DNA from 4 places in the Streptomyces sp. NPDC087859 genome. Region 2 is predicted to be linked to each of the others. Evidence: riboswitches for the same ligand, from Rfam matches in the RefSeq annotation. Region 2 holds a riboswitch; each other region holds the start of a gene.
The links. A riboswitch is a leader RNA that binds a small molecule or an ion and turns the genes downstream of it on or off. The one in region 2 is predicted to bind cyclic di-AMP.

Region 1 (2,191 bases), on a different contig from region 2:
CTCGATCCGGCTCACTTTCGACTGGTGCCAGCCCACCAGCCGGGCCGCCTCACCACTGGTGAGCCCCGCACTGGTGCGCAACGCACGCAGTTCGGCGCCCAGTTTCCGGCGGCGTACCGCGGGACCGTGCTGCATGGGCTACTCCTTACTCCTTCCGGGCCACCCAAATACGGTCTTCCGTCGGAGAGTTCACCGCTTCGAGCGACAGATATATGCATATCTTGGTGGATCGGCACCGTGACCGGCCGCGTAATGGCAGTCTGGCGATGAAGCACCAGTCCGGGACCGTACTCGAACCATCCGCTCCGTGTCGGACCGCGGTCCCGTGGGAAAGGGACGACGTCGCCATGGCAGACCATCTGGAAGCATCCGTCACTCTGCCGAGCGATCCCGCCTCGGTCGCCACGGCCCGCACCTATGTCATCGGCACCCTGGCGGAATGGGGCCTGCCGGCGACCACCGAGGCAGCCGAGACGATCCGGCTCATCGTCTCCGAACTCGCCACCAACGCCGTACAGCACACCTTCGGGCAGTCACCCACCTTCACGGTGGACATCCGGCTCGACCGCGACGAACAACTGCGCATCGGGGTCACCGACAGTCATCCGCGGTTCCCGAAGCGGCTGCCGGCCGCCGTCCAGCAGGACAACGGCCGTGGCATGGTCATCATCCGCTGGCTGACCGCGGAGTGCGGCGGCAAGCTGAGAGTCCGGCCCACCCGGGAGGGCGGCAAGACCGTCTCCATCGAACTCCCGTGGACGGTACCGGCCGAGCCGGTCTCCGCGGCGGGGCAGCAGGAACCGTAGAGAGGCGCCTCCGGAAGTCGGAGGCGCCTCTCAAGGCGTCACGGCGGCCCCGCGAGGGTGACGGCAGGTCAGGTCGCCATCACCCCCACGGGACGGGTCACTTGACCCGGCCGTACCAGACGCTCTTGGTCCAGATCTTCTGCAGCTTCACGACCTCCCCGCTCTTCGGGGAGTGCCAGATCTTCCCTTTCCCGGCATAGATGCCGACGTGGTACACGCTGGAGCCGGAGTGGAAGAACACGAGGTCTCCGGCCTTGCGGTTCCCCACGGAGATGTGGCGGGTCTTGTTGTACTGCTGGGCCGCCGTACGAGGCAGGCTTTTGCCCGCCTTCTTGAATGAGTAGAGCGTGAGCCCGGAGCAGTCGAACCGGTGCGGCCCCGCGGCGCCCCACTTGTACGGGGAGCCCTTCTTGGAGGCAGCGACCTGGAGTGCCTTCGTCGCTGGTGTCGCGGCCTCGGCGTCGGATGCGACGCCCGGGACCACGAGGGAGCCGCCCACGGCGGCGATGGTGAGAGCCGAGGCCGTACCGGCCCGGGCCATGAGCGACGGGACACGATTGAGCGCAGACATGCGCAACCCTTCGTCAGCCGCCTGTGAAGGATGACCTGTCGGATTCGGGCTGGCGAAGTTGCCCGGCCGCATACTGCGGCTTCACCCCAAGGGCTGCTCGGATCGGCTGTTGAAGGCCGATCCGGCGACCCGTCGTGCCTGGGTCCTCCACTCCTGCCGATCCACTCCTGTCGACCGGTCATCCGGGCGGCGGCAGGACTCGGCGTCCGCCCGGATCGCCCCGCCGCTGCGGCGGGGTCTTGTCGTCAGACAGGGATCTTCACGTACTCCACGCCGAAAAACCCAATGGAATCGGGGATTTGTGGCGTTACTCACCACTCACCCGTTCGGGTGGACACTCGTCTGTTCGAGGGAACGTCGACAGGGTCAAGGACCCCCGGACCAGCGACGGAGGTACTCATTCCGGAGTCGGGCTACGCGCGTTGCGCAACCTTTGCGGCCCTGTCAAAGGAGAGGTGTCTACTCCAAACGGGGGTACGTCGTTTGGTCCGTTTGAAGGCCGGCCCGGACGCGCCGCCACGCGGTCGGGCGCGCCGGACCGGCTGCCGTCACGTCAACTGTCGGAGTGCGGCGGCACCGTGACCCGGGCTGTGCGCCGCTCGCCGTCGAGCACCCGCAGCGCACGCGCCAGGGTCATGGCGTGCACTTCGGTCTCGCCGCGCCGATGCATGGTCGCCAGCGCGTCGCGCAGCTCGGCGGCCTTCGTCACCAGCGCCTGGGCGGCCCGCAGCCCGCGGTAGGTGTCATCGTGGCGCGCCGGGTTGATACGGCCGAGCAGGTCGACCACCTCGAGATAACGGTCGATCAACTCGCC
Region 2 (2,191 bases):
GCGTCGGTGGCGACCTCACGCGGTGGAGCGAGGAGGAGCTCGCCGAGGCCCGTGAGTGGGTGGAGCTCTACAAGGAGATCCGGCCCGTGGTGCAGCGCGGTGACCTCCATCGGCTGCGACCGCCGCGGGGCGGGCTCAGTGCCGTCCAGTACGTCCTCGGGGGTGAGACCGTCGTGCTCGCCTGGCTCCAGGCGCAGAGCTACGGCGAGCCCGTACCGGCGCTGCGGCTGCGCGGGCTCGACCCGACGGCGTCGTACGAATGCCTCGAAACGGGCGAAGTTCACAGGGGTGCCGTATTGCTGCATCACGGACTTCGCATCGGATTGCGCGGCGACCTGGATGCGGCAGTTCTCCGACTGCGTCGTATCTGAGCTTTCTGTCCGAATTGGCGCCTTCCTCATCCTTCATTCCAACTCGCTCTGGAATAAGGGGAGCTGTGAATGTGCCACGTGAGGAGCGTCATACCCGTGACCGTGCGTCGCCCGTCATGTCCACGTAATTCCCGTTCTTTTTCAGGGGTTTTGCATGGCGGGAGGCGTGCGCAATTCACGCAGGGTGACCGGTAATTCTCACAGGGGATCAAGAGGAACGCATGCACCTGGAACCTCTCACTTGTCCCTTTGCGTCTTGCTCGCTTACGTTCGCCATCAATCCGGACGGACGCCCAATCCTGCCGCCGCCCGGGGACCGCACAACTCACCCGTGAACGGCAGGAGCGGGGGACCCACAGGTACAACCGCCTGTTCCGGTCTCCGGAACGGCTAGGGGTTAAGCCGCACCTCGGTGCGGCCGGGCATCTCCAGCCCGAACCCGACAGCTCACCTCGCAGGCGCCGGAGAGGAATTCGCCATGCCCGCGAAGGGTAAGCACCGCCGTCCGAAGGCCCAGCGCCTCACCCGCTCGATCGCCGTCGCCGGCACCGGTGGCGCCGCACTCGCCCTCCCGCTGATGGGTGCCGCAGGCGCCCACGCGGCCACCCCGCAGTCCGTTCCGGAGAAGGCCGTCCAGTCCCTTCCGGTCGCCGGGAAGACGGTCACCGAGAAGAAGACCGCGGAGAAGAGCGCCGCCAACACCACGACCGCGCGCACCTATTCGGTGCGGTCCGGTGACTACCTCTCGAAGATCGCCGACGAGCAGAACGTCAGCGGTGGCTGGAAGAAGCTCTACTCCGACAACCGTGAGGCCGTCGGTTCCGACCCGTCGCTGATCCACCCCGGTCTGAAGCTCACCCTCGGCAAGAAGGCCGCGGCGAGCACGGAGAAGTCCGCGGGCACGCGGAAGTCGGCGGAGACGCAGAAGTCCTCTTCGTCCGCGTCCTCGGAATCCGCCGAATCCTCGAAGTCGTCCTCGTCGAACACGACGGCCGCGACGCAGAGCAGCGAGACGACCGGCACCAGCAGCTCCAGCGGCTTCACCCTCCCCGTGGCCGGCGCCACCGTCGGTACCCCGTACCGGATGTCCGGCAGCATGTGGTCCAGCGGCTACCACACGGGCGTCGACTTCGTCGTCCCGACCGGTACCTCGCTCAAGGCCGTGGGCGCGGGCACGGTCGTCTCCGCGGGCTGGGGCGGCGCGTACGGCAACCAGGTCGTCATCAGGCTCGCCGACGGCTACTACGCCCAGTACGCCCACCTCTCCTCGCTCTCGGTCTCGTCCGGCCAGACCGTCACCGAGGGCCAGCAGGTCGGCCTCTCCGGCGCGACCGGCAACGTGACCGGCCCGCACCTCCACTTCGAGATCCGCACCACGCCGGACTACGGCTCGGACGTGGACCCGGTCGCCTACCTCCGCGCGAAGGGCGTCTCCGTCAGCTGACGCCACCCCCTGTGCCACCGAAGGCCGGATCCCGATCCCCGGGTCCGGCCTTCGGTGTTCGCTCTTGCGAGTTCATGATCACTTTATTGCGTTCTTGTGGCACGACTGTCCAAAGCGTCGACAGTGAGGGGAAGGTGGGGACACAGTGATCTCCGTAGCGATGCAAGCGCTTTCTATCCGCATCCGGAGGTCCCCGTGCCCGGCGTCGACCGACGCACCGTCATCAAGGGCGCCGCAGCCGCGGCCGCCGCGGCCCAGTTTTCCTGGGCCCAGTCCCGCACCGCCGACGCGGCCGAAGCGGACGACACCGAACTCCGCTGGCTGGAGGGCGCGACGCCCGACGCCCACGCCGGCACCACCTGGGGCGTGCCATGGG
Region 3 (2,191 bases), on a different contig from region 2:
CCTGGACGGAACCCTGCTCCGGGGCGACGACACGCTCTCCGACCGTTCGCTCGCCGCGCTCGCGCGGGTGGCGGAGGCCGGGGCCCGGCATCTGGTGGTGACCGGCCGGCCGGCCCCGAGAGTGCGGCCGCTCCTCGACGACCTGGGCAGCACGGGGCTCGCGGTGTGCGGGCAGGGCGCGCAGGTGTACGACGCCGGCGCGGACCGTCTGCTGTGGTCGGTGACCCTGGACCGGGAGTTGGCCGAGACCGCGCTCGGCAAGATCGAGGCGGAGGTCGGCCAGGTGTACGCCGCCGTCGACCAGGACGGCGTCGACGGTCTCACGCTCATCGAGCCGGGGTATCTGATGCCGCACCCCACCCTCCCCGCCGTACGGGTCGACCGCCGCGACGACCTGTGGTGTGCGCCCATCAGCAAGGTCCTGCTCCGCCATCCCGCCCTGTCCGACGACGAGTTGGCGGCGACGGCCCGCGGAGTCGTCGGTTCCCTCGCGACGGTGACGATGTCGGGCCCCGGCACCGTCGAACTCCAGCCATGCGGCATCACCAAGGCGACGGGCCTGGCCCTGGCCGCCGACCACCTCGGCCTCGGCCCTCAACACACCATCGCCTTCGGCGACATGCCCAACGACATCCCCATGTTCGACTGGGCGGCACATGGCGTCGCGATGGCCAACGCCCACCCCGAACTCAAGGCCGTGGCCGACGAGGTGACCCTGTCGAACGAGGACGACGGCATCGCCGTCGTCCTCGAAAGACTCTTCCGGCAGGCCTAGGCCCTGTCGGCCTAGTACGCGCCCCACACGTTGTCGATCGACCCGTACCGCTGCGCCGCGTAGTTGCAGGCCGCGGTGATGTTGGCGACCGGGTCGTAGGGGTCCCACGAGGTGCCGGAGACGTGGTACGCCTGGAAGGTGGGGTCGATGACCTGGAGCAGGCCCTTGGAGGGGGTGCCGGCGGCCGCGTTGGAGTCCCAGTTGTTGATGGCGTAGGGGTTGCCCGACGACTCGCGGATGATGTTGCGGTAGATGCTGTCGTACGACCCGGGGATGCCGTTCTGGGCCATGACCTGGAGCGACGCCTGGATCCAGCCGTCGAGCGTGTTGGTGTAGCCCAGCGAGGTCGCCGTGGTCACGGTCGGGGTGGCCGCGGAGGCGCTGGTCGCGCCGATGACCGGGAGCGCGAGGACGGCGATGCCGGTACCGGCGACGGCGAGCTTGCGGGCGAGGCGGGACGTTCTGGTGCGACGGTGCTGAGCGGCAGCAGGCATGACGGTTCCTCTCCGACGCCTGCGAGGTGAGCTGTCGGGTTCGGGCGGGAGATGCCCGGCCGGGCCGCCGTACGGCGACACGACTTCACCCCAAGCCGGTCCGTTATGTCCGGCGACTTACCTGGTTCCCCCGCTCCTGCCGTGAGTTCTCGTAGGTGAGCGGTCTCCGGGCGGCGGCAGGATTCGGCGTTCCGCCCGGCCGGGAACGTATGCGAGAGCACATGTCCGGAACAAGTACCGGATTCACACAACGAGCCCATTGACCTCGGTCTGAGGCGTATGGGGTGCTTGATCCTTTGCGACCGCCAATCACCAACTGGCGTTCGTGCATGGCGGATCGGCGGACGTGATCTCACAGCCCGCCCACAGAATGAAGTGACTCAAGTCACTGAAGATGAAATCCGGCCGCAAATCGGGCAATTAACCTCAACCGGCTGTTCTCGGAATCCGCTTCTCCCACGTCCGGTGGAACACCACCTCGCCGCCCTCCGTGCAGACCACCTCGTTGGCGGCCAGGAAGAACTCCGCCCCGGCACAGCTGATCTCCGAGCGCGTACGGACCGTCGTGTCCCACGCGAGCTCCGGCCGGTGCAGCCGGATCGACCAGTCCGAGCGGGTGCGTGCCGACAGCGGGTCCGTTTCGTCGATCGTGTACGTCTCCAGCGCGTCCTCGGTGAACTCCAGACCGTCCGGGTACACGCGCGTGCCGCCGTACCGGGGGTCGACCTCCAGACGCCACTCACCCTTGGCGACATCGCGTACGACCAGTCGCTCGGGGCGCGGTTCGTCCAGCGTGGCGGGGAAGTTGACGCCGAGCGGCTCGGCCTGTTCGGGCTCGTCGAAGGTGATGTCGCCCGCCGACTCACGGGATCGCACCGGAAGTTCGAGGAAACTCCCCGCCGGGTCCAGCGCGAAGCCCGCC
Region 4 (2,191 bases), on a different contig from region 2:
CCTTAATCCCCGTGAAACGTCGATGATTGACGTGTGTTCAGTGACTCTATTGCAAAGAACAGGAATTTCCGATGGCGGGCCGGAATCCATGCATATTTTTTGGACAACAGGGCGACAGAAACGGCAAAACCCCGGCTCGGTGAGCCGGGGTTTCAGAAGATCTCGCGGTCCGTCGTCAGACGTTCACGCCATGCGAACGCAGGTAGGAGACGGGGTCGATGTCCGAGCCGTACTCCGCGGTCGTGCGGGCCTCGAAGTGCAGGTGCGGCCCGGTGACGTTGCCGGTCGCGCCGGAGAGGCCGATCTGCTGGCCCGGGGTGACCGTCTGGCCCACCGAAACACCGATGGACGACAGGTGCCCGTACTGGGTGTACGTGCCGTCGTTCATCTTGATCACGATGTTGTTGCCGTACGACCCGCCCCAGCCGGCCTCGACGACCGTGCCGGAGCCGACCGCGTGGACGGAGGTGCCGGTGGCGGCGTGGAAGTCGACGCCGGTGTGGCTGCCGGAGGACCAGACGCCGCCGCCGGCCTTGTAGCCGGTGGAGATGTACGAGCCCGATATCGGGGCTACATAGCTGTTGAGGCGCTTGCGCTCGGCGGCGGCGCGGGCGGCGCGCTCCTTGGCCTCGCGCTCCTTCTCGGCCTTGGCGGCGGCCTTCTTGAGCGCCGCCTGCTCGGCCTTCTGCCGGGCCTTCTGCTCGGCGGCCTCGATGGCCGCCTGCTGCTGGGCCTCGGCCTGGGCGTCGATCTGGGCGGCGACCGAGTCGCCGATGGTGACGACCGGGGTGAGGCCGGTCTGCTCGGCCGCGGGCTCCGCCGCGAGGGCCGGGGCGGCGAGGGTGCCGATGACGCCGGTGGTGGTGAGGGCCGCGACCCCCGCCACGTGGGCGGTGGTGCGCTTCATCCTGCTGGGACGGCGGTGCTTCCCGGTGGCGCGCGTGAACGCCATGTGGTGGCTGGTCCTTTCCTTCCTTCTCGCCTACCGGGTTAGCTGACGGGTTCGGAGCAGGAAGGTCTCCTACGGACCCCCTCGCTGCGCGCGCGGGCGTCCGATTCACCCCAGGGACTACATGAATGTGGGTCCCCGGCTCCCCTGGCTCGCGCCGTACGGGGACTCGGCGATGGCTGTCCGGTGCCGCGGGCGCGGCGCACTGCCTGACGAACAGCCCGGATGACGCTAAGCGGGGCGACTTTCAATCCCCAAACGGATCAGGGGTTTTGTAGCGCATGCCACAGGGCAGACAGGCAACCTCTCCCCTAATTCGGACATTAAGGGGCCCTGGTGACACGTCAGTCACCAGGGCCCCTTCACGCGCGTGCCGCTACTCGGCGGACACGACGCTCACTTCACCGATCCCGAGGGCCTCGACGGGCGCCTTGATGGCGGACGCGTCGCCGACCAGGATCGTCACCAGCCGGTCCACCGGGAAGGCGTTGACGGCCGCTGCGGTGGCCTCCACGGTGCCGGTCGCGGCGAGCTGCCGGTACAGCGTGGCCTGGTAGTCGTCGGGCAGGTGCTGCTCGACCTGGTCGGCCAGCGTGCTCGCGACGGCCGCCGCGGTCTCGTACTTCAGCGGGGCCACGCCGACCAGGTTCTGCACGGCGACGTCCCGCTCGGCGTCGGTCAGCCCCTCCGCGGCAAGGGTGCGCAGGACCGTCCACAGGTCGTCCAGGGCCGGACCGGTGTTCGGGGTGTCGACGGAGCCGCTGATGGCGAGCATCGCGGCACCCGTTCCGTCGGGGGCGGACCTGAGGACCTGCCCGAACGAGCGCACCCCGTAGGTGTAGCCCTTCTCCTCACGCAGGACGCGGTCCAGGCGGGAGGTGAGGGTGCCGCCGAGGCAGTACGTGCCGAGCACCTGCGCGGCCCACACGCGGTCGTGCCGGTCGGCGCCGATACGGCCGATCAGCAGCTGCGTCTGGACGGCGCCGGGGCGGTCCACGATGACGACACGGCCCGTGTCGTCGGCGGTGATCGGCGGCACCGGACGCGGCTCGGCCTGGGAGCCGGTCCACGAGCCGAGGGTGTCGGCGAGCAGCGCGTCCAGGTCGATGCCGGTGAGGTCACCGACGACCACGACGGTGCCGGTGGCCGGGCGGACGTGCTTCTCGTAGAAGGCGCGTACGGCCGCGGAGTCGATGTTCTGGACGGTCTCCTCGGTGCCCTGGCGCGGGCGGGACATGCGCA

Region 1: another riboswitch for cyclic di-AMP. It lies ahead of ACIOHP_RS39420 (C40 family peptidase); the one in region 2 lies ahead of ACIOHP_RS25050 (peptidoglycan DD-metalloendopeptidase family protein).
Region 3: another riboswitch for cyclic di-AMP. It lies ahead of ACIOHP_RS03325 (transglycosylase SLT domain-containing protein); the one in region 2 lies ahead of ACIOHP_RS25050 (peptidoglycan DD-metalloendopeptidase family protein).
Region 4: another riboswitch for cyclic di-AMP. It lies ahead of ACIOHP_RS40220 (M23 family metallopeptidase); the one in region 2 lies ahead of ACIOHP_RS25050 (peptidoglycan DD-metalloendopeptidase family protein).

Annotation. Positions count from the first base shown of each region.
Region 1 covers NZ_JBIUUU010000020.1:172,541-174,731, forward strand. The annotation lists gene ACIOHP_RS39410 (helix-turn-helix transcriptional regulator) at 1-135, opposite strand, end outside; gene ACIOHP_RS39415 (ATP-binding protein) at 348-806, shown strand; gene ACIOHP_RS39420 (C40 family peptidase) at 904-1,377, opposite strand; cyclic di-AMP (ydaO/yuaA leader) riboswitch at 1,381-1,592, opposite strand; gene ACIOHP_RS39425 (hypothetical protein) at 1,931-2,191, opposite strand, start outside.
Region 2 covers NZ_JBIUUU010000010.1:96,778-98,968, forward strand. The annotation lists gene ACIOHP_RS25045 (alpha-galactosidase) at 1-371, shown strand, start outside; cyclic di-AMP (ydaO/yuaA leader) riboswitch at 688-845, shown strand; gene ACIOHP_RS25050 (peptidoglycan DD-metalloendopeptidase family protein) at 850-1,815, shown strand; gene ACIOHP_RS25055 (Tat pathway signal sequence domain protein) at 2,011-2,191, shown strand, end outside.
Region 3 covers NZ_JBIUUU010000001.1:702,654-704,844, reverse strand. The annotation lists gene ACIOHP_RS03330 (HAD family hydrolase) at 1-775, shown strand, start outside; gene ACIOHP_RS03325 (transglycosylase SLT domain-containing protein) at 787-1,269, opposite strand; cyclic di-AMP (ydaO/yuaA leader) riboswitch at 1,271-1,431, opposite strand; gene ACIOHP_RS03320 (CocE/NonD family hydrolase) at 1,696-2,191, opposite strand, start outside.
Region 4 covers NZ_JBIUUU010000021.1:128,039-130,229, reverse strand. The annotation lists gene ACIOHP_RS40220 (M23 family metallopeptidase) at 176-952, opposite strand; cyclic di-AMP (ydaO/yuaA leader) riboswitch at 966-1,134, opposite strand; gene ACIOHP_RS40215 (M16 family metallopeptidase) at 1,326-2,191, opposite strand, start outside.